Regions from separate parts of the Lactobacillus kullabergensis genome, predicted to be linked through region 1. Evidence: riboswitches for the same ligand, from Rfam matches in the RefSeq annotation. Region 1 holds a riboswitch; each other region holds the start of a gene.
What was found. A riboswitch is a leader RNA that binds a small molecule or an ion and turns the genes downstream of it on or off. The one in region 1 is predicted to bind thiamine pyrophosphate.

Region 1 (10,507 bases):
ATTTTACTACCCGGACTTGCTTTTACAAGAAATTATTATAACATTATCCCTATTTTAAGTTATACTGGTTACATAGAGCTTACGTTAAAAAGAGGATACATGAAAATGAAAAAAGAAATTATTGCTTTAACAATAGCTGGAAATGACAGCGATGGCAGTGCGGGGATGACTGCCGACTTACATTCATTTTATGCCCGTCAAGTATATGGTATGGGGCTTTTAACAGCTGCCGTTGCTGGTAATACAACTGGTATATATGCACAAGAAGTTATGCCAATTTCTTTTATTCAAAAACAATTTGACGTACTAAACGATGATTTTAAAATTGACGCACTTAAAACTGGTATGCTGGCTAACAAGGATGTAATTGCCTGCGTTGCTGCTAATTTGCACAAATATGATATGGGTAAGATCGTGCTCGATCCGGTTATTATGACCAAACACGGTGATACCTTGCTTGATGACGATGCCTACCAGGCTTTTCTTGAGCAGTTAATGCCACTGGCTGACATTATTACGCCTAACTTTTACGAACAGAAAAAATTAACCGGTTTGAATTTAGCTAGCAAAGATGAAATTCATCAGGGAGCCAAAAAATTGCAGGATATGGGAGCCAAAAATGTTTTAATGAAAGGTCGTCATGATGATTCTGCGCAGTCGCAAGTAACAGATATTTTACTCACTGCAGACGGAAAATTTCACGAATTTACCAAGCCGTTTATTAATACAGACAGAATTAATGGCACCGGTGACACCTTATCTGCGGTAATTGCTGCTGAATTAGCTAAGGGACAATCAATTATTGCTAGTGTCCAGACTGCAAAAGATTTTACTTATGAAGCGATCGCCCACCCAATTGCAGTTGGTTCTAAATACGGTCCAATTAACCATTTTGCAGCGCAGCAAAATCTTAAATAACTATTCTTTGCCCACTTCTAACTATTAAGATATACTTTAAACAAGAAAATAGGGGTTGGTAAACAATGGCGAACAAAATAATCAAGATTGCATATTTATACGAAGACCTGATGAACACCTATGGCGATTCTGGCGACGTTAAAATTATCAGGTTTTTGCTAAAAAAACAGGGCTATGATACACAAGTTGATAATATTTCTCTTGGCGATCAATTTAACGCTTTTGATTATGACTTTGTCTTTTTTGGCGGTGGGCAGGACTTCGAACAAACTGTTATTGCCAAAGATTTACCGCGTCATAAGGAAACTTTAACCAAGTACATTAACGCAGGCAAACCTATGGTAGGGGTCTGCGGTGGCTACCAACTCGTTGGTACTTATTACAAAACTAATGCTGGTGTGACAATCAAAGGGTTAGATATTCTACCTTTCCATACCGTTTTTAAGGCAGATAAGCGGATGATTGGCGACACCCGCTACATGAGTGAATGGGGCGAAGTCAAGGCCTTTGAAAATCATTCCGGGCAAACTTATTTTGACGATCAGGATAAGCTGCATCCCTTAGGAGAAATGATTGAAGGCTACGGCAACAACCCGCAAGACCACGTTGAAGGCCTGCGTTATCGCAATTTCATTGGTACCTATTCTCACGGACCATTGTTAAAAAACTTGAATGTCGCTAACGCCATAGTAAAGATGATTCTTGAATGGCATGATGAGCGAATAGCAGCTAAAACAAATTAATTACAAAAATGCTACTAGGCGTAGTAAATGATATGACCCCGAATTAAGACAATTTCGCAGGTCATATTTTTATGTCTAAATTGTCTAAGCAAGATAAAATTGAAATCTATTATCTTTGGCAGAACTATCAGGGTGGAGCAGTTCGCTTGTTACCATCGTAGAACATTTGCTGGCGCATATTGTGATACATCAGGGTCAGTGCCTTATCGGTGACAGTACTATCACTGGCTAGCAGCTGCTTTAAATATTTCTGTTCCTGGCCCTCTTCAATCATAGGCGGTTCAAACTCGCCTTGGTACGTTTCCACCCCGCCTGATCCATTACGCAAATATCCTGGAAAGGCAGCCATATCGCGGGCAACAATCTTATTAAGCTTCTTTTCGAAGTTTAAGTCTAGGGGCATTTTTTCGTTGATGGCAAACTGCCAACCGCGCTTAAGTTGAACGATAATATTAATATCATCGATTGGAATGCCATCAACACCCAGACCCATCAATGATTGTCTGGGTCTGTGGCATAGTGGTAGTCAGGCCTTCAAAGCGTGAGTTCGTGAAGACTAATTTGGTTAAATTAGTTTTGGCAAAGCGTCTATTTTCTTCAGGCGCTAGTCTGAACTTGTCTTCATACTTCAATTGATTTATCCTGCTTTCTAATCTAATCCAAGGCTATCTTCACGATCAAGCCCCTGCTGCTCTTTTTCCTGTTGTTCAGCGTATTTTTGGGCAAGTTCAGCTTGGCTAAGTGTCTTTCCAGCACTTTGTAGTACTTGGAACGCTCGATTGCGGCTGGGTGTGTTTTCGACTTTAATTAGTTTAGCAATTTTGTCAACATTAGCTTCATTTTGCGCTTCAATCATCTCTTTGTTTCTTCGCGGATAGTCAATTACTTGGCCATGATTAGCCGCGTATGCAGAAAGAAAAACTTTGCAACTACGGCCGTTGCCCTCTCTAAACGGGTGCATGAAATTAATTGCGTCTAGCAGCTCAGCATAGTCTTTGTTAGCCAAAGGCTTTCTCGCGGGGTGCTTGTGCAGCATGTTATTAATATCTTTTTCGGCAAAATCGAATCTGGTATGATCAAAAAACTCATACCCGTTTTTATTGAAATTGCCGGGGCGATATTTACCGGCCCAATCGTATAGTTCACCAAATAAGAATTGGTGTACCTTCTTAAGGTCTCCGATATCGTTTATTTGGGGCTTTTTTTGCAACAAGAACAAAGCATTCCGAGCGGATAGCTCATATTCCTTTTTCTCTAACTCCTTTGGGTCATGGATATGGAGCTTATTTTTTAGGACGCCATTTGAATACAAGGTTTCACTAATCCAATCACTCATTATCCTTGCCCCAAATTTCTTCAAAGCGCTCAGCTACTACTGGATCAGGCTGGATAGCTTCATCAAGCAATTCCTGGATATCTGATTCTGTAGGATTCCACCCTTCCAGGTGGTTGACTTCCACGACAGTTCTAATTTGTTGGTAAATTTCTTTATTAGCAATGAAAACGCCTTGGATAGTCTGCGTTTCATCGTTTATATCTAAAATATATGGTTGTGTTTCTAGCATATTGAGTAAATCTCCTGGCTTCTCTTTAAGTGCGATTGCAAAGGCATTAAGGACCCTAATTGACCAGGTCTCAATTGGTTTAACAATTGAGTTTCTTAAAGTACTAAGTGGGACGTTGCTGGCCTCAGCGACTTTAGCGACGCTTATATTTTTGCTTTTGAGTAGTTTAACGATTGTTGCACTCATTTTAAAGCCTCCAATATCTTTACTTATATTATACCATATTTAATCACTTTTATAGTGATATATGGTAAAAAGCGATATTAGATTTTAAAGTAGTGCTATTCAAGTTCTATACCTGTGGATTGTATTACCTGCTTATTGGAAATCACAACACTATCTGTTTTGTCTTTATTTAATTGTATCTCCGCTTAGTAGAATTTTCTTGTTTTTTACTATTAACTAGCACATCGTTCCAATCTTTACCAATAGTTTTGGCAGGCTGTAAATTGCTGAATTGGGGTGTAGTGGTCAAAATTGCAATTTTCGAATTTGATTATTTACAAAAGGAATGATTTTTTGTTGTAGGCTAATTCAGGAATATCTTTATTTTCCATATATTTTAATGAGAGTTACATCGTCACCTTTGACCTCAATAACCACTGTGTTGTCAATTGTTGCTATATTTTTTATATGTTGCGACAAGCTCAAAAGGCTCTGCCGATGTATTATTCATCTCAGGCATATTATCATTTGATGCAAAAACGGCATTAATTCTTGAAACCCCAAAAGTGATATAATTAAGGCTACTATTAATAAAGATGACTGTTTATATTTTTTAAATTCTGTTTTCATAATTTTTTCTCTCTTCCTAACATATTAAAAATGAGCAAAAATGAAAAAATAACAAAAACTATAACTGTATTTATTTTAACATTTCTCTTTATAGGCATTGGAATGGGTTTTATACATTATTATAGAATTAATTCTTTAGAAAAAACCGTATATCTTAGTGCTGGCGAAAGAAAATATTCATATAACTTAGACACATATAAATGCTTACATAATAAAAAAATTGCTTCTGTTAAAATAACTACTGATAATCAAGGATCTTATGATACGCTTTATTATGTCGGAAAAATTAATAATAGATATTATGGCTTTCTATTTAAAGATCGTGGCATATTAAGAAAAGCAAAATTAGTTTATATTAAAAAAATTGATGAATAATAGCATATTAGCTTTTAATATAATGATTTCAACAATGCGAAATAACTGAACTAAAAAAGGCAGCTTAAGCTATATGACCCCAAAATTTAGGACAAATTTGGGGTCATATCAGTTACTGCCTTTTTGATGAATTAATGAAATTAACCGTAATATTGATCCTGGTCTAAAGCAGTTTCATCGAAATTAACTATCATAAATTCATAGTTTGAAAAACACTCCATCCAATTGTTAAAATAGTCGTTCTCTTTTTTTAGAGCCTTGCTGCTTTCTTCTCCTTCTATTATAAAAGGCTTTGAACGTATATTAAAATTTGCATGTATTGCACCCAGCAAATTCAATAAACACAGGAAATCTTTTGCTGAATCCACACTTACATGAAAAGATTTAAACGAGTTATTATTTTCGCCAAGATATCTTTTTGCTCTATTATACTCATCAGCAGATTCTGCCTTATGATTTTCAACGCTATTTACATTCTCTTCAATAATAGCTGTCGGAGCTTGCTTTTTAAAAAAATCTAGTATCTTTCTTAATTTAAAAAATTGTTCATCATTCATTTTTATTATTCTCATTTAAAAGGCGGTGCTCGGAAACATTATATCTCCTATGAAGCCATCAATTTTGCCGCTTAAAGTGGCATAGCCATGTCATCTACGAATGCAAGAATAAGAATATTGCGGCTAAGTTTGGCATCGGCCTATACCGCGAGCACTATAACTGACGGTTCTTGCTTTTTTGCTTCCACTAGCATAGTAGTGCATTGTTAGCTCTCCAGACCAATTATAGACTAGAAATACAGGTTTAAGATCAGTTGCTTTTAGTGCATAATATATGCTGCCACTAGTAACCCACATTTTAGAAATTCCTAAATCACCATTAACAGTACTAGGTAAATCTACATTATTATAAAATAAATATATCTTATTTTCTCCAAGTTGCACACTTTCCTGGGACTTTGAACAATAATTACATTGTCCAATATCAAAATTTTATTATGAAATTGACTAAAGACAAGTAAGAATAAAATAAAAGCGCTTTTTACAGAAGTTACTTCCAATCTTGCTTTTCATAAGCCATCTGCCAAAACTGCAATTCATAATAGCTGCTGCGCACAAACGCAGTTTGCATTTGCTCAAGTTCTTCATTAGTCGCACTTTCAGCCAAAGAGTTGGTTAAATGCAGCATTTTTGCTACGTTGGCGCCATACCATTCGCCATCATAAGTATCAATCCATTCCTGATAATAAGAAACCGGTGAGCCCTTTTCTGCCATTTTTTGGCCAATTTCCTGATAGAGCCAGTAACATGGTAAAAGCGCTGCAACCGCTGGTTTAACACCAGATCGATTTAATGTCATATGCATATGGTTAACGTAGTTATAAGCTGTTGGAGCCACCAGAGTTGCAGAAATTTCAGTCGCAGTTATTTTTAATTCTTCAAAAAAATGGCCTCGCACTGATATTTCGACATCTTTCAAGTCTTGCACCCCTGCCAGTAAAAATTCCTTTACTTCCTGATTATCCGTTTTTGCCGCAATCAATTCATGCAATTTGCTGAATTCTCTTAAATAATAACGATCCTGCAACAGATAAAATTTAAAAGTTGCAATTGGGAGTTCGCCACTTTGCAATTCCTTAATAAATGGATGCACCATACTTTTATGCCATAATGCCTTCCCAGCTTCGTGCAGTCGATCCGTAAAATTCATGAATATTCTCCTCCAAATTAAATACTATTTGTTAAAATAACTTTTGATTAATACTAATTACATTTTATTAAATATTAACTATAATCACTATAATTTTTTGTTTTCTAGCACATTTTTAATATTAGTTAAAATACTAACACTTATAGCTTATAATAAATAGCGTCTTTATCAACCTAACGTTGTAATAAGCAATAAAATACGCTATAATTGTAAGCGATAACACGAGGGGTGCCTTTTTGGCTGAGATGAAAATTTTTCAGACCCTTTGAACCTGTAAGTTAATACTTGCGTAGGAACGTGTCAAAACTGCTTAAGCTTTGGCATTTCCATATGCCAAAGTTTTTTTATTAGTCAAAAATTTTAAGGATATTAAATTAGGAGTAATAAAATGCAGTTAAAATTATTAGACAAATTGCGAGCAGAAAACCCGGTTATTTTCAATATTGCTAATTTTGTAACAGTTCAAGATGTGGCAAATGCTGTTAATGCTATTGGTGCTTCACCAATTATGAGTAATGAAGTCGCTGAAGCTGAAGAAATTGTGCGGATGGCTTCCGCTGTGGCAGTTAATATTGGTTGCTTAACCAAGCAGCAAATTAACCACATTAAAAAAGTGGAAGATTTAGCGCGCCAATATAATAAACCCATAGTGTTTGATCCTGTTGCCGTTGGCGCCGTGGAGTACCGTTATAAAATCACAGATAAACTTTTATGGGATTTTCATACTAGTATTATTCGGGGCAATATTGGTGAGATAGCTGCCTTAGGTGGCTTTGATTGGAGCTCAAAGGGGATTGATGCAGGCTCCGGTTCTGGTGATATTGATGAAATTACTGCAAAAACTGCTCAAAAATATCGTTGCACAGTCATTGCGAGCGGGCCTACAGACACAATAAGCGACGGTAAAAGAATAGCCCATATCCATAACGGCTCACCCCTTTTTAAAACTCATGTGGGTTCTGGTGACATGTTAACCAGTATTGTCACAGCTTTTACAGCTGTTGCTGACGATCCTTTTGAAGCAGCTCAAATAGGTGCTTTAGTTTTCAGTTGCGCTGGTCAATTAGTAGTTAAAGATCATCCCAATGTCGGGCCCGCTACTTTTGGCATGTATCTCATGGATTATCTGTATAAAGTAAAAGTTGCAGATATTGAACAAATTGCTGATTTTGATTAAGGAACTTTATGATGACTGAAAAAATTAATTCTTTTCCCCAGGTTTTAACTATTGCCGGCACAGATTCAGGTGGAGGTGCTGGAATCATGGCTGACTTAAAAACTTTTCAAATGCAAAAAGTATTTGGTACAGCTGTAGTAGTAGCAGTGACAGCACAAAACACTTTGGGCGTCCAGAAATCTTTTTTACTGCCTTTAGAAATGATCGATGCCCAATTCGCCTCTTTGGCAGAAGATTTCCACATCCGTGCTTGTAAAACAGGAATGTTGGGCGATGCAGATCACGTTCACCAAGTTGCACTTAATTTGCAAAAGTATGACTTTGGTCCTATTACCATAGATCCAGTGATGATTGCTAAGGGGGGCGCACCATTATTAAGTCAAGATGCTGTCGCTACCGTTAAAAACGAATTGCTGCCTTTAGCCGATCTAATAACACCCAACTTGCCAGAAGCGGAGACTTTAACTGGCATCAAGGTACAAGATCAAGGCCAATATCCAGAATTAGCTCATAAATTACAAGATATGGGAGTTAAAAATGTGCTAATTAAAGGCGGTCATGCAAGTAGCGCAGAAGTAAAAGATTATGCTTTATTTGCTGATGGTTCTGATCTTTGGGTCAGCAGTTCCAGGATACATACCGAGCGCACCCATGGCACCGGTGACACGTTAGCTGCAGCAATTACGGCTCAGCTGGCTTTAGGTCAAAGTTTACCTGTGGCAATTAAAATTGCTAAAAAGTACGTTACCAAAACTATTAAAGAAACTATTCAAGTTGGTCATGGTCACGGCCCTTTAAATCATTGGGCTCAGTAATTTAGGAGAAATAATGAAAGACTTTAACACTGATTTTTTACATGCTTACTTTATTTGTGGCAGTCAAGACGTTCCAGAAGGTAAAACATTACCGGGCATAGTCGCAGAAGCACTTGCTGCAGGTATTACTGCTTTTCAATTTCGAGACAAGGGACCTAATTCAACTTTAAGTGAAGCTGAGAGACTCCCCATGGCACAAAAGCTGCATCAATTGTGTCAAACGTATCACGTGCCTTTCTTCATTGACGATGATGTTCAGCTCGCACAACAAGTTCATGCCGAAGGTGTCCATGTTGGTCAAAGTGATGAAGAAATCAGACAGGTCATTAAAGAAGTTGGCGAGCAAATGATTATCGGCTATTCCTGTTCGAATTTAACGCAAGTTGAACAAGCCAATAAAATTAGCGGAATTGATTATTATGGCAGTGGTCCAATTTATGCCACCCAATCTAAAAGTGATGCCGACCCCGAAATTGGTATTGCCGGCTTAAGCCAACTAGTCAAAAGCAGCACTCGGCCAATTGTTGCTATTGGCGGGATAACTGTTAACGATTTAAAGGCAATCGCTAAAACTAAGACAGCTGGTGCTGCAGTAATCTCAATGATTGCTCAAAGTAAAGATATTAAGCAGACTGTCAGTCAAATGCTCACAGCGCCATGGATAAAAAATGACTAGCATATTTTAAAGAAATAAAAATGATTCTGCACTTGGCAGAACCATTTTTTTATTGATGATATACAGTTTTTAATTTATTAAAATAGCAGTAAAATTTTGAAATTAATCAAGTTGGGCAATCTTTTGGAGTGTTCTAATCATTTGGGCTACAAAGCCGGACTCATTATCATACCAGGCGTAGCCTTTAACTAATTGTGCACCATTATCACCAGTTTCAACCTGAGTCAGAGTTGGATCAAATACCGAACCAAATTCAGTGCCAATAATATCTGATGAGACAATTTGGTCGTCATTATAGCCAAAAGAAGCATTGCCTTCGGTATGCTTTTTAATTCTAGCGTTAAATTCTTCAGCCGTAACTTTCTCTCCCAAAATAGCGGCTAGTTCAGTAATAGAACCAGAAATAACCGGAACTCTTTGTGCAATACCCGTAAGTTTGCCATCCAATTCGGGTATAACTAGTCCAATAGCTTTTGCTGCTCCAGTTGAATGCGGAATAACATTAGCAACAGCGGCACGAGCATTACGGACGTTGCCACCACGATCAGGGCCATCCTGTAACATCTGTGAAGCTGTGTAGGCATGCGTTGTAGACATAATTCCCACCTGAATGCCAAATTCATCGTTCATTGCCTGAGCTAGTGGTGCCAAGCAATTGGTGGTACATGAGCCTGCGGAAATAATTTGATCAGAGTCAGTTAATTGATCATCATTTACACTGTAGACAATTGTCTTCATATTGCCTGCAGGAGCAGAAATTAAAACTCTTTTAACACCGGCATCAAGGTGAGCCTGTGATTTTGCAGTTGAAGTGTAAAATCCGGTACATTCAAGTACTATTTTAACCCCGTCGTTTTTAACCCACGGAATTTGACTAGCATCTTTTTCCGCATAAACCGGAATATTTTTACCATCAATTACAATACTATTAGTTGTAGCAGTTACTTCATGATTAAATTGACCATGCGCAGTATCATATTTTAATAAATGTGCTAACATAGCTGGTGAGGTTAAGTCGTTGATTGCGACAATTTCAATGTCGTTACTGGCCACTTCATAAATTCGCCGTAAAGCGAGCCGACCAATGCGACCAAAACCATTAATACCAATTTTTGTAGTCATAATAAGTTCCCCCTTTAGATTACAAAATTAGTATATTAAAATTAATTCACCTTGCATAATCCGAGATTATAATAGGGTTATCACTTTTAATGATATGGAGTATTATGAATTTTAACGATTTATATATTTACCAAACAATTTATGAAACTAGATCACTGAATAAAGCGGCATTGAAATTGGGCTACACTCAATCCAATATTACGGCCAGGCTCAAAGCATTGGAGCGAGAACTGAAAGCACCACTTTTTGTGCGTTCTAATTTAGGGGTCAAACCAACTAAAAATGGGCAAAAAATGTATCATTTTGCGACTAAGGCACTACAAAACTATCAAAACTTAAAAGACGATTTAACCAGTAACAAACCAAAAGTTTTAATCTCTGAGTTGCTTTTTGGCTATGTTATTACCCAAAAGAAACAGTTTGCACTTGATCAATATGAAGTCATCATTAAAAGTACTAATGAAATTCAAGAATTATTGACTAAGCATCCCTATGACATGGTCTGGGCCTTTACCCCGATCACTTTACCCCAATATTCGTTAATCAAGAAAAGTCATTTACAAGCTTGTTTTTTAAAAGGCAAAAAGCAGGAAAATAAAAGAGTACCGGTTGCC
Region 2 (10,507 bases), 630 kb from region 1:
GCACCAGTCATACTATCAATTAATTTTTGTTTATTAAACTTACGCATTTTTCTTCCTCTTTTTTTAAAATTATTCTATATTTTTGAAGCTGTTATCTGATCAAAATCTGGGTATGCAGAATGTTGCAAATCTATCTTCTTCACTTGTGATAACTTATAGGCCAGCAAGTGAATCGGTACAGTCATAAATAAAGAAGTTAAAAGCTCGTTTGTTGTAATACCTAGACTAAGGTCGACAGCTGTTTCACTTTCATCTTTACCTGCACATATTGTGTAGACATTTTTAACATGCTTATTTAAGAATCGCTTTAAAAGCGCCAATCTGTCATGCAATTTTCCCATCGGGTCTAAACAAATGATAAAATCGTCCGCATTCAGCCCCAGATAAGGACCGTGCATGTATTCTTCCAGTTCTTTTCCCCAAGCACTAATACGAACTGCTTCAGTCGTCTTGGTTTCACCTTCGCGGCTGACACCATAAGCTGCACCGTAACCGATAAAAACTAATCTCTTCGCGGTGGCAAATTTACTAATGTTATTTTCAACCCAACTACTTGCACGCTTAATTACTTCAGGCATTTGGCGAGCTATATTTTTTATTTCAGCTAAGATTGGTGTAAATTCTACAGACGAAAGCTTGCCTGTTTTTTGTGCAATTAACATTGCTAATAACATTAAATCTAAAATTTCTACGCTATAGCCAGCACTGACATAAGGCATTTCTTCAACTGGCATTCCCATATCCAAAACGTGATGACAAACCTGGCCAACTGGACTATCAAGTTCACTGGTTAAAGCAAAGACTGTATTACCGGCATCTTGTAATCGCTGAATAATTTTTACTACAGAATAGCTGTGACCGCCTTGAGATATTGCAATGCATAAAGAATTTTGCTCAACATGAAGCAAATAGTTTTCCGCTATAGACGGCTCTTCAATTTTTACAGGCATTTTTAAAATATTACTCATAAACGGCAATGCACCATATGCGGCATTAGAGCTTGAACCAGTGGCATAAATAACAACATTAGTAATATTATTATTTATTTGACCTATCTGCTTAGCAAACAAGTCCTCATAATTTTGCAAAACTGCTTCATAATATTTTGGTTCTAAGTGGACATAATCTTCTATACTTTTCACAAGAGTCTCCTTAAATTATTGACCCAACAGTCCTGACCAGGCACCAAATATTCCGATTGCTGCTATCAGCAACAAAATATATTGTGATTTCCAGCCTTTTTTATCAAGCCAGAAAATAAAGAATGTGAACAATAGAGGTAAAATACCGGGAACAATGCCATCACAAATTTTTTGAACGGTAGTCGCTTCAGCACCACTACCAATTTTCAAAGGCATTTTCAAAGTTACCATGGTCGCAACCATAGCCCCGACAACAGCAAGTCCTAAAACAGAAGCACCATAGGTTAACTTGTCCATTAACCCAGTCTTTTGCACTTTATCAATAAATGATGAACCGATATTGTAGCCAATAAACAAGCCATAGTATCTAGTAATAATGGCCGGAATATTAAAGATCAATAAGAACAAAATTGGTCCTAAAATATTTCCTTGCATTGCCAAAGAAGTACCAATTCCTGTGGCAATAACCCTTAACGTACCCCAAAAGAATGAATCACCGATACCACTCAAAGGACCCATTAGAGCAACTTTAATGTTATTGATTGAAGCTGCATCAAAATCAGGATCAAGTTCGTTTTGTTCCTCCATCGCAATTGAGATACCTAAAGGAAAAGTACTGAGCCATGGAGTAACATTATAAAACTCCAGATGACGTTTATAGGCTTCTTTTAATTTTTCCTTGTTTTTACCATAGATCTTTCGCAAAGCAGGAACCATGGAGTAAGCATAGCCAAGATTCATTTGGCGCTCATAATTCCAAGCCCATTCCATTGTGAACGACCGCCAGAATGTTTTCATTAAATCTTTTCTGGTGAGTAACTTAGAATTCTTCATCTTCATAATCTATGCCTCCATCATCTGAATCTTTTTCATTTGTATTATTAGAATTAGCAGCAGTATTTACTAACGGTTGACCTTTAAATGCGGAATAGCCAGTTAGAATAAGTGCCAAACATGCACCGAAAATGGCTACGCCAGTTACTGATACTTTGAGATAGACTGCCAGGGCAAAACCAATAATAAAGAAAGTGACATTATTTTTGTTGACCATCATCTTAAGCAGAAGAGCGAAACCATATGCTGGCAGAAGACCAGTGGCAATTCCCAAGCCATTGATAATGAACTGAGGAATAACGGCTAAAATCGCCTTAATTACGGGGCTACCTAAGACATAAGAAATGCCAACTACTAACCCTATTGGCAAGTTAACCGAGAAAAAGCCTCCCAGAACGTTCATTCTACTTACACCACTGCCGTCAGCTTCTTCGGCATATTTATCAGCGCGGTGAACGAAGAACGGTAATATGAAAATAAAGCACAAATTTTTGATTACCAAAACCAGTGATGCGATGGGAATACCCAGTGTTAAGGCAACAGCAGTGCTTTTACCCGCTCCAATTGCAAAAGCGGTTCCCAAAACACTACCGGAAATTATTTCTGGGGGAATTGCCGCACCAATAGAAAATGAACCAACAAAGGCTAACTCTAAAGTTGCCCCCATAATAATTCCCTGATGCAGGTTACCCAACACCAAGCCAGTTAACGTACAGGTTACAAGTGGCCTTGACAGCATTGATGAACCTACAAAATATTCGCCATTACCCATCATCGCAATTAAAGCCAAAATAATTGCGGTTAAATATACATTCATTATTTACCTCCAATCATTTTTTACGAAATTCTTGTCTTTCATCATTTGGCACCTGTTGAATCCAGACATCCACTCCCTTTTGTTGCAGTTGATCTAATTCACTAGCTTCTTCTGCAGTTAAATTAATTGTTTTAGAGTAGTTTTCTGTTCCTTCTCTGGGCTTAGTGCCACCAAGATTAAGGCCCGTTATTTTATCACCAGTTCCCTTAATAAGTTCAACAGCGTCAGCAACTGATTCAACTACGATCAACATTTTATATTTGTCCGTTATGCCCGAATTAATTGCTTTTATGCTGTCTGCAACAGACTTCATTACCAACTTAGACTTTTCTGGCTTGGCCAGCCTGATAGCCGACTTACGGAAATCATCATGGGCAACATCATCGTTTACAACAAATATCGTGTTAACGTCTAAACTATTGAACCAAGAAACAGCTACTTGTCCATGCACCAACCGATGGTCAACTCGCACTAGTTTAATCACTTTTCATTCCTCCATTAACTAAAATCTATTGAGTACCTTGTTTTTAAAGCATCTTGCAGTCTGTACTCCACGGCTACAATTTTGCCTTCTCTAGTTGAGAATAGGTTCATAATTTTAAATACTGGATCTTTTTCCTGAATATGAAATTGTTTACTAATTTCTTCGGTTGCTTTAATTAATTGAAAGTCTTGATATACATCATCCGGTTTATGAATACCAGTATTGACTGCTTCAATTATTGACATTACTTTTAGACAATTAGGATCAAAACCCGGAAAGTTATCGAGGAGCAGAAGTAAATGCTCACATGTAATTTCATTCTTAATTTCAGCTGTAAAGGAAATATCATATAGCAATTCGTTTGAACTTACATTAAAAACCGCAGCATAATATGAACCAACCAGTCTTAAATAAGTTTCTTTAAATTTTATTTTGTCTGCTGACTCCAAGTATAAAGGCTTGATAATACCAGTCATTTCCAAAATATTTTGTTTAGAAATTATTGGAGCAACAAATAAACCACTTCCTTTTTTACGGACAACCTTATTTTCAGCTACTAATTGATTAACAGCCTTTCTAATTGTTGTTCTACTGACATCATATCTTTTTTGTAATTCAACCTCATTGGGTAAAGTGCTACCTGGTGGATACCCACCATTAATAATTCTTTTATCCAAATCGGCATATACTTCTTTAAAAAGCAAAACTATTCCTCTTGATAATCATAAATATTATTAGCATTAAAATGATATTTAAATTTATTTCCTACTAAATATTGAATTGTACTCTCAATTGGTAAGTCATCGTCTTGATAATTGAAACTGTTTACTTGATAAAGAGGAGTACCTTGTTTGACTTTCAACAGACTGCTTATTTTCTTATCGGCCAAAAAACAAGAGATACTTTCTTTACCATAACTTGGCCTCACATGATACTCCTTCTCTAGAACCTCATAAAGTGATTTATTAGTAAAATCAATCTTTGCCATTTTGCTAAAATTCTTCTGACTAAAATACGTTATTTCGTATGTTAGGGCGATATCTTTAACAAACCGAACCCGCTCAATTTTGATAACTGACCCTTTTGAATTAAAAAAATGATCTAACCTCTTGGGCATTGTTTCGATAGTTGTTGCCAGATGCTTGATGCTAACTGTCTTATTTTTAAATTCAGTAGTCATTGACTCCATTCCCAGCATATTAATGTCAATTTTATTGTTAGAAATTATTCCAGTCCGTTCTTTTACCAGTACTTGTCCCTCATTTTTGAGCCCATCCAATGCATGTTTCACTGCATTGCGACTAACTTGCAATTTCTCCGAAATTTCGCGTTGTGAGGGTAATTCTTTCACTTTTTTAAAGTGAATTAAAAATTCTAAATACTCTTGAACTTGAACCGCAGCAGTTCTTTCTTTGAATTCCATGATGTCTTCTTCAATCTGGTATCATTATTTTATTTAATTGCTTCTTTTTTTGCAAATCACCTTTTGTTTAAGACATTTAATACCTTAAATTTTTGCTTTAAAAATATATCTTTTAAATATTTGATACCAGATTTATAGTAATCGCTTCCACAGCTCTTGTCAATATTTTTTTGTTTAGTTTTAGTTTCCAACTTTTTCAGAGCATTTTTAAAGTGAAATATACCCTAACCGTTGGTAATTAAAGGCAAAGTAAAGTAAAATATTTAAGGATTAAAAGGGAGTGGCACAATGTCGAGACTTGAAAAGCCTGTCGTGATTGGTATTACTGGTGGTTCAGGCAGTGGAAAAACTACTATTGCACAAAAAATAGTTGCTCAAATGCAGGAAGATGAACATGTCCTGATTATGACACAGGATTCTTATTATAAAGATAATACTGGCATCCCTATGGATATACGAATGAAGATCAATTATGATCATCCCGATGCCTTTGATGTACCCTTACTAGAAAAGCAACTGCGCGATTTGTTAGCATATAAAGCTATTGAGATGCCTGTTTATGATTTCAAGGAGCATACTCGCAGCAAAAAAACCATTCATAAAGAACCTGCTGATATCATTATTCTCGAAGGAATTTTAGTTTTAGCTAATAAAGAAATTCGTGATTTAATGGATATTAAAGTATATGTTGATACGGACGATGATATTCGCTTTATTAGACGTTTAGAGCGTGATTTAAGTGAACGAGGGCGCTCAATTGACTCTGTAATTGATCAGTATCTGAGCACGGTTAAGCCAATGTATCATCAATTTATAGAACCTACTAAGCGTTATGCCGACATTATTGTTCCGGAAGGTGGCAAAAATGATGTGGCAATTGATATGTTGACTACTAAGGTTCATTCTATTTTAAGTAGAAAAGAAAAATAATCAACAATAAAAAAATCAAGCTTGAATCAGCTTGATTTTTTTACTATTAGATCAATCTATATTTTAATAATAAGATCAAACACAAATATTTTACTAATTTTTACTTCTGAAGTCTTTTAATTTATCCATAAATGATTTTACTCTATTTTCATCTACTGGATTTTCAAATATTCCATCTTTTTTGAAATACGTCGCTACAAAAGCACCGTCAACTTTACTGTAAATTTCTTCAATTGAATCTAAAGTCAAACCTGTAGTGGCAAACACCACTTGATTAGGTGCCGTATTTTTGATTTCTTTTAACACATTCATATCAATCTTTTGACCAGCAATAGAACCAGATACGCCAAAAGCATCAACCATATTTTCAAAATTAGCTGTTTTAACAGTCTCTTGGATCGTTCTTCCGCCAAGATCACGACTAGACTCAGGACGAACATAGTGAATAATTTTAAAATTGTCCATTCGCAAATTTGCTTTATGACGCTGATGAGCACCAACGTCTTGATTTACAATTCCAGAATTACTGGAAAAACAGCCAGCAAATTGACCTCGTGTATATTGTCCTCCTACAGCAGCATTTAGAGCAATTGATGCGCTTGGATCACTTATTACGTTACTACCAAAAGGCACTTTAATAATAGGCTTCACGACTCCAATAACATATGCCATTGCTGCTAAAACTTCTTGAGAAACCTTATTTTGATACGGGAAACTAAATTCATTAGAGAACATTAGTCCATCTATGCCACCATTTTGAAGAGCAACTATATCATGCTTAGCACTATCAATTACTTTTTCCATGCCACCTTCGAAATCATACATAGGGTCCGAAGGTAAGGCCTTTAAATGTACTAAACCAATTGCTACTTTTTCAGTACCAAAAATATCTGTTAACCATGTTGTCATTTTATATTATCCCCTTAAAAACTTATAAAACTCCAATAAATGAGCATAACATTGCCACTACAAACAACCCAATCATAATTTTAAAAACACTAACATTTTTTCTGAGCAATACAAAGCAGATTACTACAGCAAGCACGCTAAGCATTCCTGGTAAAATTGAATTAAGCAGATCTTGAACAACAATCTTTGAACTGCCAGCAACTATTTTTAGTGGGGTAGTTATCTTGACATTGTTTACAGTCATTGCGCCCGCTATGACCAAACCCAAAATGGATAAACTATTGGTCAATTTTTTCATTACTGACTTATCAGTAATTTTAGTTAAAACTTTTTGTCCTAAATTATAGCCTTGAGTAAACGTAGTAAATCCTAATACTATTAAATAGATCCCATAGATTAGAGCATAAACAATTGGTCCAGCTAATTTGCCTCCTGTTGCCAAATCTACACCAACAGCTAGCGCAATAGTTTTTACTAATCCTTGGGTAATGGTATCGCCAATTCCTGCTAATGGACCCATTAATCCAATTTTAATAGCATTAATAGCTTCGCCAGATACAGCTCCTCCATTAGCATGATCTTCTTCCATAGAACAAATCATTCCTGGAATAAAAGCACCCCAATTATTTTCAGTGTTAAAAAAAACTAGATGACGTTTTAAAGCTTCAGCTCGTTCCTCTTTAGTATCATAAAGTCGATTTATCACTGGAACCATTGCATGGCAAAAACCAAGTGACATCAATCGTTCATAACTCAAACAACTCTCTGAAGTTGTTTCCCATAACAGGAAAACTCTCATTAAGTCTCGTTTAGTTAATTTCTTTTTCTTCACTACTTCACCTTTTGTCGAATCACTCATCGTCAGCGTCTCCCTCAACTAATTTATTTAATCCTAGTGCCCAGAATAATAGTGCACAAGCTCCTCCAACTAAAGTAACTGCAATTATATTGAATTTTAAGTATGCCACACAAACATAACCAATAATTGCAAAACCAACGAATTTGCCATTATATACTTGTTTCAGCAGCATTGCTATTCCTAGTGCAGGTAAAACAGTACCGACTGCATTCAAAGCATTCAAAATAAATTTCGGCAAAGAATTCATTATTCCTTCAAAATAAGTTGCGCCAAAATAAACTGAAAGGAAAGCAGGAATGCCATACCAAATAATAGAAGTTAGAACCGGAAGCAACCAGTTATAAATCCAAATTAGTTTGGTTTCACCTTTTTCTGCATATTTATCAGCCATATGTACAAAAATTGCATCAAAAGTCATTTTTGCATTACTTGCAATTAAGCCAAGAGTTCCTAAAGAAACTGCAATCGTTAAACCTACTTTTGGTGATTGATGAGACACAATAGTGACAGCTGTTCCAATAATTCCGGCATAACATTTATCATAGGAACTAATCCCACCAACAGTGACTTGTCCCATGTATAACAATTGAATAGTTGCACCAACTATAATTCCAGACTTTATGTCTCCCAAAAGTAAACCAGTGATCGTGCCACTTAAAATAGGTGCACCATTTACAAACCAGCCAAGGTACTCTACCCATTGACCACCATTAAACCAAGCCCAAAGGCCAACTAACAAAGCCTTTATAAGCATATCTTCTCCTCCATAATTAAATCTCTTTTATAAAAGAACCTGCTTTTCACTAGGTGTAACCTGAAAGTACACTTTGACACCAGAATCACGCATGTTCTCTAACTCCACTTTTTCCTCTTCGCTGGCAGAGATATTCTTAAATAATTTTTGCCGTCCTGGGCCGGCACCCATACCGCCAACATTTAATTCACGCAAAGCTACACCTGAATCAAAAATTTTTTTCGCAACTTTGGGAAGTTTCATTAAAACTAATGTATTTACTTCATCATTATCAAACTCTGAAACAAGATTTTCGATTTGATCTTCACCAGTTATTTTTAAATCGGTACCAGCTGGTGAAACCATTTTCATCACGTTTTTTATAAAATCATCTTGTGCTACGCCGTTATCAACCACCCAGATACGCTTTATTTGTAATGTTTTTGCCCAAGCAGCAACAATTTGACCATGAATTAACCTGTCATCAATACGTATCATTTTTATTGCCATTTTCTATCTCCTTTTCATTTTTTCGCGAAATATTTAGATTAATCTTTTAATTTTTGAATAAAAAATCAATTATAAATATATACTCGACAAAAAGTATTCTTTATAACCATTTTTTCCTATATAGTTATCACTAAAATTCTGCAAATTTTGTTTTGTTTATTATTTACAAAAATGTGCCATTGCAGCACATAAAATAATTTAGTCAAGAACTAACATAAGATTTTTTTCTTTTTTTATTATCAAAAATTAACGTAAACGCCTACAGATTTAATATTAGCTTAATTTAATAAAAAGTCAACAACTTTATTGATTGGTAGGTTCTTTTATAAAAATAAATAGAGGCCTTTCGACCTCCTTATTAATTCATATATTTTAAAAATAAACTATTAATTTAGAAAATGACTAATCAACTTTTGGCTTTAACGCATTATCGAACAAATTTGTGATCAGTTTAACTAAAACGCCATCGAAAACTAGCGAAGAAATGATGTTAGTAATGAACATCACTATTTGAACCTGCATACTGAATTTACTCCAACCATATAAAATATATGATGGAATAAAACAGCCAAATGATGCAAAGAATGCACCGGTTAATACGCTTTTCCAGGTAAACTTTTGGTAACGCTCTTTTTTAGGAAAAAAGCCAATTTCATTAGTCGCACCCTGAATGACACCTGAAAGAATAGTAGTGGCTCCCCACTGCCCACCAATAGCCATTTCAACAATTGATGCCAGCAGTTCACCTATTGTCCCAGAACCAAGCGTAGGAACAAAATACATTGCCAGTGGTCCCGCCATAAGCCATAAACCAGAAAACACAGTGTCTGTTACTGGCGCAAAACCTGTGGGTACCAAAAGCATCTTAACTAAATTAAAAGCCCAGTTAAAACCATAGGTATAAATAACACCCATAATGATACCAATCAGTGCAATTAAAATAATTGACTTCACATTCCATTTTGAAGACCTTGTAAACATAAAAATACTCCTAACTTTATATGTCATTAGGAGTATCTTTAGTAACTAAATTTAACACTTCCCTAACGCAGGTATTGTCCCGTTCAGGTTCAGAGGGTATTTCTCAGCTATTTGGCACCCCTAGTGACTGATATTCATTTTTTACTAGTATATCACATTTTAACTAGTTTTTCTGCTCTATTCAAAAGAACAAGTATTTTTAAAACTGACTAAAACTTGCTAATTTCTCTTTTGTAAGATCACGAATAATAGCTAGCGTCAGATCTACGGAAGCTTTAAAATCGGAATAAGCACTAAAACAATATGGCGAATGTTCATAGCGTACTGGAATGCCAATTACAATAGTTGGTGCTCCGTTTTCATAATAAATTGCAGCTCCATCCTGTCCGCCACCGGTACGAACCGACCGAGTATACGGAATATGATTTTTATCTGCTAAACCACAGGCATATTGCTGAAATTTAGGATTAGGTAAAAAGGATGTATCCATGTCACGCAGCATTGGTCCTCGTTTTAACCCTGTCTGCGATAACCACTCTGGGGTAAAAGTATCATCCGCTGGACAAGATTCCAAGACTATAGCTAAATCCGGCTTTACAGCTCTAGCTGTGACATATGCACCTCGCAAACCCACTTCTTCCTGGCTTGAAAGTGCAGCAACAACGTTAAAATCGCATTGTTCGCCCTTTAAATTGTCAAGAACATCTGCCATAGCAGCTGCGCCAAAACGGTCATCAAAGTCCTTACCGAAGAATAGACCGCTTTTTTCATTGTATTCACATTTGACATCAACAAAAATTGGACAACCAGTATCAATTTGATAATCATTTATAGTTTCAGCTCGAGAACTGGAACCAACGTCAATTGACATATCGGCTACGTCCG
Region 3 (10,507 bases), 280 kb from region 1:
GATCTTTTTTCACTAAATGGGCAAGGTGTTCTCTTATGTTCACCGCAGGGAATTGCAGCAAAGGGTAAAAAGTATCTTAATCTTTACCAAACGGGATATTTCATCGGCAAGATGGATTATCGTCAAAATCAGTTTGAACACGGAGTGTTTCAAGAACTTGATCATGGCCACGACTTTTACGCAGCGCAAACCATGTTAACACCCGATAACCGGCGCATTGTCTTTGGCTGGCTTGATATGTGGCATGCTGACTTTCCTGAACAGGCTGATGGCTGGTGTGGTGCTTTAACCTTGCCCAGAGAACTAACTTTAAAGAATAATCAGCTATATATGAAGCCGGTTAAAGAATTAAAACAGCTGCGGCAAGAAAAAGTAATTGATGAAAAGTTGATGACTTCGTTAAAGCAGATTAATGTTTCTGATCCGCAGCATCTGGAAATGCTTTTGACAGCTGAAACTGAAGATTGGTCTGGCAGTGAGATTAATTTTATACTCAAAAATAAGCAGGAAGATTTAGTAACACTCACTTGGAACAAAGGGAATAACGAAGTGGTTTTAACTCGAGCTGATAAACCCATAGATGATTCTCGACGCTATGGTAGATTAAGACCAAAGTCCAATCTGAAAATCCGGGTATTTATTGATACCAGTTCAATTGAATTTTTCTTAAATGACGGTGAGCTGGTATTTTCAGAACGGTATTATACTTCTGAAAAACCTCAGATTTTCGTCAATGCAGATCAGTCAGTCAAAATAAATGTCACAGGCTATACTATGGCAAAATAAATTAGGCCAAAGAAAAAGCGGACACGCAGGTCCGTTTTTTTATTTTAAGGTAAATAATGCCAGGTTAACTAAAAACAGAATAACAATCAATTTAAGCCAATCACTTTTTTGAACAGGAACAGGCACGATAACTGAGCGTCGAGCGCTCTCACGGTAGCCGTGAGAAGCCATGCCCTGTGCTAAATTTTCTGCCGAATTAAGCGCAACAAGAATAGCTTTAAAATATAAAACAGGTGACCAAAAGCTTAAATAAACTCCCCTCATCATGCCGGCAGTGCGTATTTGTTTAACGGCTTCCTTCATTCTGGGGACGATGTTAAGAGCGGCTAAAACTCCATAGGCAAACTTGCTGGGTAAATGGAAATTTTGCTCAAAAGAGCGTGCTAATTCCGTGGCAGTAGTTCCTATTGATACACAGTAGATAGTCAGGGTATAGACGTAAATCCGACTGGATAAACTCAGTGCATTTTGCAAATTAGGCTGAGGTGCAAACCAATATAAAGTAGCAAAAACCGTAAATGCAGCAATTAAGGGCATTAATAACGTTAAAAGCAGGTTCTTTACTTTGATGTGTTTGTAGATTAGATAAATTATGGTAAAAAAGATGATTAAAAGATTGGTTAACAAGCTTGATTTAAGAGATATTTCTATAGAAATTATCAGTGCTAGAAAAAATTTAAAACTGGGATTCATAATTACACCTCATTTATTCACATAAGTTAAATGCTGGTCTTTAAAGCTGAGGTGATAGTCACACCAATCTGCCAGATTCCTTAGTTCATGACTAATAATTAAAAGCGTTTGACTGCGTGCTTTCTGACTTTCTTTTAATAAAGCCATTACTTTGTTAGCAGAGTCCGCATCCAGGCCATTAAGGGGCTCATCAATTAGCAATACATCCTGATCGGAGATCAACATTAGTAAAATTTGCAGTTTCTTTTGTTGCCCGCCAGATAATGAATAAACCACGTGGTCAAGCAGTGAATCAAGTTTAAGGGAGATTAAAGCCTCATTTATTTTGTCATCAGTGAAATAATTGTTGGTTCGCTGCTTTTTGCTTAAATTGATTTCATCCGCAACAGAAACGTTGATAAATTGATCGGTCGCATTTTGAAAAATTTGCCCCACTTTAAGGAGATACTTGCGAGCTGATAATTTACTGATTTCCTGCTTGTGATAAGTTAAACTGCCTGCATATGGGATCATTTTGGTCAGTGCATTAAAAAGAGACGTTTTGCCAACCCCGTTCGCTCCAGTAATAAGAGTGGTTTTACCAGAAAAGATATTTAAATGTTCCTGCTGTAAAAGCAAACGATTTTGTGTAATCTCTGTATTTTTGAGTTTAAAACAAATTTCTTTGTCATCGTTAGGGATGGCAAAAGTATAAGAAACGGATTCCGTATTTTTTTGCAGCAGTTTTTCTTTTTCATTAGCAGAAAGTTGCACCAAATCTTTACCTTGAAATTGAAACAGATTATCGCAATGGCCTTCATAGTCAGTTAATACGTGATCACTTAAAATAATTGTTTTCCCTTGATCACGCAGGTGAGCTAATTTAGCAATTAAGAATTTGCGAGCAGCTGGATCACAGCTGGCAAAGGGTTCATCAAGTAAAAAAAGATCGACATTCATCGCAACAAGTACAGCTAAAGCAACTCTTTGCTGCTCGCCGCCAGACATTGTATTAATTTTTTGATCAAGCAAATAATCAATCTGTGTGAACTGAACAGCTTCATTCAAGCGTTTTGTATACTGCGTTTTATTAAGACAAAGATTTTCAAGTGCAAAAATTATTTCTTCTCGCGGTGTTGTCATCGTAAACTGTTCACTGGCATTTTGAAACATCATAGCCGATTTTAGTCCGCCTAAATTAACGCTGCCTCTTAATTGGCCCGCAAACTCAGGATATAAATTTGCTAGAATTTTTAATAATGTAGATTTGCCACAGCCGGTTGGACCAACCAATAGTGAAAGTTCACCAGTGGGAATAGTGAGATTAATATCTGTTAATATTTTATTTTGCTTATCATATGAAAAAGTCAGGTTGTTTAATTTAATCATTTTAGTTACCAAAAAAATCGTCAGGATAAGGCCTGACGATGTAAAATCTTTCGTTTTCCCTTCGCTGGCATTATCCATAGCAGGTTCGACGGGTCTGTTCTCAGCCTCTAGGGCACCCCGATGTTAAATTTATTATACATAAAAGAAAAATAGATGTCTACATACACAAGTATTCTCTCCTTAATCTAAATATCAAAATTCTATTAGTAAGATGAAATTTTGCTATATAATAAATCTATATATTTTAAAATTTGCATAAGAAGGTGAAATAATGGCAGCTGTTAAACTTGAACAATATTTAGCCAGCATTTTGGATTCAACTAAGTCTGACACTAATGAGGTAAGAATCAAACCCAAAAATGATAATTTTGATTTATTTAGAGCGTTTTTGGAAAATCGTAATACTGGGGTTCATCGCTACCAAACTACAGCTTCAACTATATTATATGAAGCTCAGGGCTCGGTAAAAGCCAGAATCAATGATGAGGATTTCTTGCTTAAAGCCGGCAATATCGTATTTTTACAGAGAAAAAGTGATTATGAAATATTGCGGCAGGGAGAAAACGACATATTAGTTAAGTTAGAATTTGACCATAATTTCAAGATGCTGGATTTTCTCGGAAGCTATTCTGCCATGAGTCATCGTGAAAAAAAGGTGTTTAAGGAAATTACTGACGCTTACAATCAAAGGCGCTTATTATTTTTAAACAGTACACTTTTGTCTAAATCTGCCAATGCGCTAAAAAAAATAATTGATGAATATCTTAATCAGGATTTGTATACTCACAATGTGATCTTGGCAGAACTAAACTTGCTTTTAATTGCCGCAATTAGAAATCAAGACTTAGTGACAGGTCCTGTGACTGATCACCAATTTGTTCAGACTGATTTAGAAAATTATATTGATGCGCATTTTACTGACATAACGCTTAATGAAGCAGCCAAACATTTTGGTTTCAATCCTAATTATTTTTCAAGTTTGGTTAAACAAAAAACTGGTAAAAGCTTCGTAGAGCATGTTGATGAAAGGCGTATGCAAGAGGCGCGCAATTTGCTTGCACGACCAGATATTTCCGTCAAAGAAATAATTGCACGGGTAGGTTATAGTGGCAAGTCCTTCTTTTATAAAAAATTCAGTGAATATTATCATGAAACGCCAGTCCAAATGCGAGCTGAATTATTTAGACAGGCAAACATCAACTTAAAATAAAAAGCAACCTTGACTAAAAAGGTTGCTTTATTTTATTACATTTTTTCTAAGCGTTTGATCCTGTCAGCTGTTGGCGGGTGACTGTCAAATAAATGAGCAAAACTGCGCTTTTTGCGTACAGGATCTTCAATATACATGCCGGCACTGCTGGGGTCGGCTTTCTTCATTGGCTCAGAACCGTCAATCTTTTCTAAAGCAGAAATCAATCCTTGTGGGTTGCGGGTTAATTCTACTGAAGAGGCATCAGCCAGATATTCACGATTTCGCGATAATGCCATTTGCGCTAAACTGGCACAAATAGGACCCAGAATTAACACAAATACAATAGCCACGATCTTAAAAATAACAACAATAGTACCACCACTGTCGTTATCACTGTCGCGATCATCATCAATCCACCAAATATAACGACTGGCAATACCTGATAAATAAGAAATGACACCAACTAATACTGCGGCAATAGTAGAAACTAAAATATCATAGTTTCTAATGTGCGAAATCTCATGACCTAAAACGCCTTCCAGTTCTTCGCGGCTCATCATGTCAAGTAAACCTTGAGTAACTGCCACAGCAGAGTGGTTGGGATCGCGTCCAGTCGCAAAAGCATTAGGACTGGGATCATCAATAATAAAAACTCGAGGCATTGGTACCCGACCGACCAGTGCCATATCTTGTACAACATGCCACAATTCCGGATTATCTTGTTCATGGACTTCTTGAGCGTGGTTAAGACTCATAACCATATTAGCCGGGTTAGGCAAGACAATTAGCATGTAGATTAGACTAAAAATCACAGCAATAATTAATCCTAAAACAGGACGATCACCAAAAAGATAACCCAGTCCTGCCCCTACAAGTGCTAAAATAATGACAAATAATCCCATAATCCCAACGGTTTTACGTTTATTGCTGGCAATTTGTTGAAATAACATAAAAACTGACCTGGTATTTAAAATTTAACTTTAGGTACTTCTTTTTCCGATTCATTAGTTTGTAAGTAGTCAACTTTCTTAAAACCGTGAATGTGAGCAACAATGTTAGATGGGAAAGTTAACAACTTTTGGTCGTAAAGTGCAGCAGATGAATTGTAAAGTTGTCTCGAATAGGCAATTTTGTTTTCTGTGTTAGTCAATTCTTCTTGCAGTTTCAAGAAGTTTTGGTTGGCTTTAAGGTCAGGATAGTTTTCTGATAAGGCAAAAATTGATTTAAGGGCATCAGAAATCTGATTGGAAACTTTTAAAGTTTGAGCGTGATCATCGCTGGGAATATTAGTTAACTGATTACGCAACTGAACAACATTTTCCAATGTTTCTTTTTCATGTTTGGCGTAGCCCTTAGTTGTTTCGACTAGGTTGGGAATCAAGTCGTTACGCCGCTTCAGTTGTACATCAATCTGACTCCAAGATTCATCGGTGTATACTTTGGCTTTTTGTAAACTGTTGTAAACTGTAATATAAAGTGCAATTAATAAAACAACAATAATTACAATTACCCAAGTTAAACTATTCATAGTATTCCTCCTTATATGTATCTCTTAATTATAACTGATTAAGGACCTTTTGAATATAAAAAAGAAGCTTATACTATCTTTCATTAGCAAAGCTTTACTAAATTGTATCTTAAATTAATAAAAGTCCCCAGCCCACAACGGTTAAAACAATCAGACCAATAAACTGCATTACAGACCATTTCTTAAAAAATTCGCTTCTGGAAACTGTCGCATTTTGAGTAAAAGTTTTTAAGACCAGCATATTGGCCATTGAACCGATAGGAGAGCCAAAGCCGCCAATGTTAGAACCTAAAAATAACGCTTCAGCGTAAGGAGTAAACTTACCAACTAAAATAGTCGCAGGCACATTGCTGATAATCTGACTGGAGATAATCGAAGTGAAGTAAGTTGAGCTTTCCGAATTAATCATCGTATGTATGATGCTGACAATCAGCGGGATCTGTTGAATATCACTAATGAAGATGAAGAAACAGGTAAAGGTTAATAGCAGAGCAAAATCTACTTTAAGCAAAATTCTGGGATTGATTAATAAGGCTAAGATAATTGCAACAATCATCGGAATTACCACATTAATGACCTTAAATACACCTAAGAAAAATAATGCAAATACTGCCGTAGTAATGATTGTAGGTCTTAAACTGATATTGATCTGTTTAATATCTTGTCTGGGAATTTTTTTACGAGGGATAAAGTAAAAAATAATAAACGTAATGAATAAAGCCATTAATAAATAGGGCAAAGACCAGGAGAAAAACTGCAGGGCATTAACAGAATATTTACTGACCAAAAAGATATTATGGGGATTACCCCAAGGAGTAAAAGCAGCCCCAATATTTGCACCCATACCAATTAAAGTGACAGGCAAAATTTGTGGCAAGTCACATCTTTTGGCAATATTTAAATACAGGGGAATCAATGTAAGCGCTGTTATGTCATTGCCAAGAAACATCCCAGCAATAATCGCTAGAAGCGTAAACAAGATGTTTAATTTCTGCATATTGTCGGCAATACTGGTCAGTTTATACGCCAACACGTCCAGAACGTGCAAGTAAGCGTATATTTGAATAATGATTAGCATCGCGGCGACTGAAAAAATCGTATGTAAGTTGATATCCTCAAGCCGCGGTCTAGCAAAAAAAAGACTGATAATCGTTATTACAAAAGTAATCTGCAGGATTTTATCACTAAAAACCTTTTTCAAGACGGTCATAAAATGTCCCCTTTCACAAGTTATAATCATCTATAATCGCTATATACATTTTGACCTTTTTTTCTGTTATACGCAATAATAAATTTTTCATGGTGAAAAGCACTTTTACTATAAACATAATTTTTGACACTATAACTTAATATATCCTATACTGGAGAAAATTGCTAAGGATTAGGAGGAAATATTAAAATGAGTAATTCCGAATCAGTTAAAATGAATGTTAAAGCAGGTGCAGCTGAGAAAATCAAGAAAAGTGTGAAAGACGGACAAGTTGTTTTGCTTTCATTAAATGACGGTTCCAACAAATATTCTAACATTGCCGGTAGCTGTGCTGCCGGGACTCGTTTTCAATTTGTAGTCTTGGATCAGCAAGACCCAGACTTTTCACTTAAAGTTGAAAATAATATTGGCTTAAATTTATACACCAGTCCTGCAGAAATGCAATATTTAGGCAACGATTTGGTAGTAGATGAAAAGAATGCGGCCATTAGTTTAGCCGATGACAGTGGCGTAATTGATGCTGCCATGACAGTTAGTGAAAATAATTAGTGTGTTTAACTAATAATATGTACTCAAAAATAACTTTATTTTTAGCGTTCCAGAATGGAGCGCTTTTTATTTTAAATGGCAAAACAGAACGGTTCAGTATGAGCGCATCTTGCTTCAAAAAGCCCTAAGTGTTAAACTATATAAGATTTTCGAAAATCTTGAAAGGAAGTATAGTACTATGCGTAAAGGTGAAAATTACAACACTGGTTGTGAACCAAACCAAAGACCTAAGAACAAGAAGAACGGCAAGAAACGTGTTGCGCACGTGGCAGCAGTTGTTGCTTTCTTGAACAAGGCCAAAGCAGACGAAAATAAATAGTTTGTTTTTAAACAAGACTAAAGGGTGGATGAAACTTTCGTCCGCCTTTTTTTATTGCTCTAAATTGAGTAGAATTAGATTAATGATACATACATTTTGCTCTAAGGAGAAAGCTTAAAAGTGAAGTTTCAATGCAGTGCGTGTGGATTGCGCATAAATGCCAAACATTTTAAACAAACGGGTCTGATTAATCCTAAACTGACTAGTATTTGCGATCTATGCATTCAAAGAGGAGAAAAGCCGGAAGACTTTGCCAATATTGCGGTTAAAGTTTTTGCGCAATGCTTATTGTTTACTTTTGTAGGAAAAGGTGAAGTCGCAGATAATTCAACATTTTTGGTTGCTAAAAATGACATGCGCAAGCGCTATGAGGCCTTCATTCAGGATTATGACGGCAATGAATTGGCTCAGCAGCAACTAGCAACACATGATTTTAACCAGGCAGTAATTGACAGCGAGACAGGCCAAACTGACTTTGTGCCCAGCAACGAGTTTACTTTTGCCGAAAACCTAAGTAAATTAGGCTTAAACGTCGACTTTAAGCTCAATGAAGTGGATTATATTGACCGTGAGCGTATTCGGGCCAAGTACCATTACCGCTGCCAATATTGCGGCAGGCGCGGCCGCAGCGTCGATCACAAAGATCCGGTTTCACTGTCACATAATAATGATTTTGACAACCTGATTTTATCTTGCACGGAATGCAACCGTATTAAGTCCAACATGCCCTACAAATTATTTGTCAGTTTGAATAATGAAATTCCTGAAGTTAACCAAAAACTGGTCAAATATGAAGACGCTCTTGCTACATTGAAGGGTGAATTTGAGGAAAGACGACGCGAATTAGCCGCTAAAATGCACCTGAAGGGCGTTGTTAATGATCCTGAACTTGACCAGATCCGTAAGCAAAACAAAAAATTGCAGGATGCAATTGATAGCTTGGAGAGCGATTATTCTGACTTGCGTTCTTTGCGCGAGCAGCATTTTATGACTGGCTGGAAACTAGCGCAAGTAAACGCAAAAGAAGATATTATTTAATTTTTAAAAGGCTTACAATGAAATTAAGAGGAAAAGGAGGTCAGAAAATGAAGTTAACTAAATTCAAGCAAAATATTTTAGCAAAAATGGGTATCAGTATGGCTGCCATAGTCTTGGGCATGATGAGTGGCGCTAATCTGGTGCAAAATGTTTTGGCAGCTTCTGCAACACCTGCTGCTAAAGATCAAACTGCAAAAATAACACCGAATGCAGCCAGTACTAGCAATAATCAGCTGGGCTTTTGGACTGGCACTGATGGCAGCTGCACGTGGCAATATGATGTCCTTACCAATACGCTGACTGTTAGCGGCGCTAAAGGAGCACAATTGTCAAGCACACCTTTTACTAAAGAATTCAAATGGGCTGGAAGTATTGAACATATCGTTTTTGAAAATCCGTTTAAGTTACCTGCAAATTCAAAAGAAAAATTTGCCAATTTGAGATATTTGTCTGATATTAAGGGTTTAGAGAACGCTGATACCAGTGAGGTAACCGATATGTCTGGTTTATTTGCCGGTGATATGAACCTTAATAGTTTAGATATTAGTAATTTTGATACCAGTAAAGCTACAGATATGAGTAACATGTTCTTTAAATTAGGTATGGATAATGCTACTGCCATAGTAATAGATTTGAGTAAATTGAATACCGCAAATGTAACCACTATGAACAGCATGTTTGCGGCGGCCAATTTTAAAAAGCTGGATTTAAAAAACTTTAATACTAGCAAAGTAACCGATATGGCAAATATGTTTTCCAGTTCCAAGGCAGAAACGATCAATGTAGATAGCTTTGATACCAGTAAAGTACAAAATATGAGCGGAATGTTCAATAATTGTCTGGCTAAACTGATTGACTGCTCAGGCTTTAATACCAAAAACGTAACGGACATGAGCAATATGTTTTCTCATAGTATGGACATAACAACTCTAAACTTGAGCAATTTTAATACTAGTAATGTTCAAAATATGAAAGCTATGTTTTTTGGAGATTCCAATTTGACCAATTTGGATTTGAGTAATTTTGATACTAGTAAAGTAACTAATATGTCAGGCATGTTTTCAAACGATACAGCATTAAAACAACTTAATTTAACGGGCTGGGATACTGCTAATGTTACTGATATGAGCACTATGTTTGCACGATTAAAAAATATGGTCAGCTTGGATATTAAGCACTTTAATACCAGCAAGGTAACTGATATGTTTGGCATGTTTGAGGGTGCTGAAAATTTAATTGATTTTGATATTAGTAATTTTGATACCAGCAAGGTCACTAGCACCAGCTATATGTTTTCTGGTATGAAAAAAATTACCAGCTTAGATTTAAGCCATTTTAATACTAAGTCCAATAAAAATTTGTCTGAAATGTTTAGTGATGATGACAATTTAAAGACGGTTAATTTGAAAGGCTGGAATACCAAACGGGTCAGGAGTATGAGTCGCATGTTTAAAAACGACCCGCAGCTGGTCAATATTAATTTAAGTCATCTTAAAACTAATAGTCTCACTGAAGCTTATGAGATGTTTAAAAATGATCGGAGTCTCAAAACTGTTGATTTACATAATTGGAACACCCGTAAATTAACTGAAGTAAGTGAGATGTTTGCTCAATGTCCTAATCTGACTAAAGTTAATTTACATGGCTGGCACATGCCTAAACTGACTGATTCGACAGATATGTTTATGCAGGACAAGAAATTAGCAGGGGTTGATCTGACTAATTTTAATATTCATAACAGCAGGATTTTAAATCAGGCAGGCAATCCTAAAGGGTTTGCTGTGAAGCTGGGCCACTACCGTTTGCGTAAAAGTTCAGGTGTAG

Region 2: another riboswitch for thiamine pyrophosphate. It lies ahead of DKL58_RS02465 (ECF transporter S component); the one in region 1 lies ahead of thiM (hydroxyethylthiazole kinase).
Region 3: another riboswitch for thiamine pyrophosphate. It lies ahead of DKL58_RS00680 (ATP-binding cassette domain-containing protein); the one in region 1 lies ahead of thiM (hydroxyethylthiazole kinase).

Annotation. Positions count from the first base shown of each region.
Region 1 covers NZ_CP029477.1:1,873,915-1,884,421, forward strand. The annotation lists gene thiD (bifunctional hydroxymethylpyrimidine kinase/phosphomethylpyrimidine kinase) at 106-918, shown strand; gene DKL58_RS08790 (type 1 glutamine amidotransferase) at 984-1,661, shown strand; gene DKL58_RS09650 (Fic family protein) at 1,789-2,064, opposite strand; gene DKL58_RS09655 (hypothetical protein) at 2,138-2,293, opposite strand; gene DKL58_RS08800 (Fic/DOC family protein) at 2,311-2,997, opposite strand; gene DKL58_RS08805 (helix-turn-helix domain-containing protein) at 2,990-3,412, opposite strand; gene DKL58_RS08810 (hypothetical protein) at 4,052-4,396, shown strand; gene DKL58_RS08815 (hypothetical protein) at 4,537-4,953, opposite strand; gene DKL58_RS08820 (hypothetical protein) at 5,077-5,337, opposite strand; gene tenA (thiaminase II) at 5,444-6,103, opposite strand; TPP riboswitch at 6,318-6,416, shown strand; gene thiM (hydroxyethylthiazole kinase) at 6,492-7,280, shown strand; gene thiD (bifunctional hydroxymethylpyrimidine kinase/phosphomethylpyrimidine kinase) at 7,292-8,095, shown strand; gene thiE (thiamine phosphate synthase) at 8,109-8,771, shown strand; gene gap (type I glyceraldehyde-3-phosphate dehydrogenase) at 8,874-9,893, opposite strand; gene DKL58_RS08850 (LysR family transcriptional regulator) at 9,998-10,507, shown strand, end outside.
Region 2 covers NZ_CP029477.1:484,373-494,879, reverse strand. The annotation lists gene DKL58_RS02525 (SIS domain-containing protein) at 1-47, opposite strand, end outside; gene DKL58_RS02520 (SIS domain-containing protein) at 75-1,142, opposite strand; gene DKL58_RS02515 (PTS system mannose/fructose/sorbose family transporter subunit IID) at 1,158-1,982, opposite strand; gene DKL58_RS02510 (PTS mannose/fructose/sorbose/N-acetylgalactosamine transporter subunit IIC) at 1,963-2,793, opposite strand; gene DKL58_RS02505 (PTS sugar transporter subunit IIB) at 2,807-3,277, opposite strand; gene DKL58_RS02500 (GntR family transcriptional regulator) at 3,292-3,981, opposite strand; gene DKL58_RS02495 (GntR family transcriptional regulator) at 3,984-4,700, opposite strand; gene udk (uridine kinase) at 4,989-5,630, shown strand; gene DKL58_RS02485 (BtpA family protein) at 5,724-6,539, opposite strand; gene DKL58_RS02480 (PTS system mannose/fructose/sorbose family transporter subunit IID) at 6,562-7,398, opposite strand; gene DKL58_RS02475 (PTS mannose/fructose/sorbose/N-acetylgalactosamine transporter subunit IIC) at 7,391-8,152, opposite strand; gene DKL58_RS02470 (PTS sugar transporter subunit IIB) at 8,180-8,641, opposite strand; gene DKL58_RS02465 (ECF transporter S component) at 9,044-9,622, opposite strand; TPP riboswitch at 9,665-9,754, opposite strand; gene DKL58_RS02460 (M42 family metallopeptidase) at 9,822-10,507, opposite strand, start outside.
Region 3 covers NZ_CP029477.1:138,746-149,252, forward strand. The annotation lists gene DKL58_RS00670 (glycoside hydrolase family 32 protein) at 1-786, shown strand, start outside; gene DKL58_RS00675 (energy-coupling factor transporter transmembrane component T family protein) at 826-1,479, opposite strand; gene DKL58_RS00680 (ATP-binding cassette domain-containing protein) at 1,489-2,847, opposite strand; TPP riboswitch at 2,887-2,977, opposite strand; gene DKL58_RS00685 (AraC family transcriptional regulator) at 3,119-4,057, shown strand; gene htpX (zinc metalloprotease HtpX) at 4,093-4,989, opposite strand; gene DKL58_RS00695 (LemA family protein) at 5,007-5,567, opposite strand; gene DKL58_RS00700 (SLC13 family permease) at 5,677-6,777, opposite strand; gene DKL58_RS00705 (iron-sulfur cluster biosynthesis family protein) at 6,967-7,326, shown strand; gene DKL58_RS09550 (hypothetical protein) at 7,505-7,645, shown strand; gene DKL58_RS00715 (HNH endonuclease) at 7,766-8,683, shown strand; gene DKL58_RS00720 (BspA family leucine-rich repeat surface protein) at 8,731-10,507, shown strand, end outside.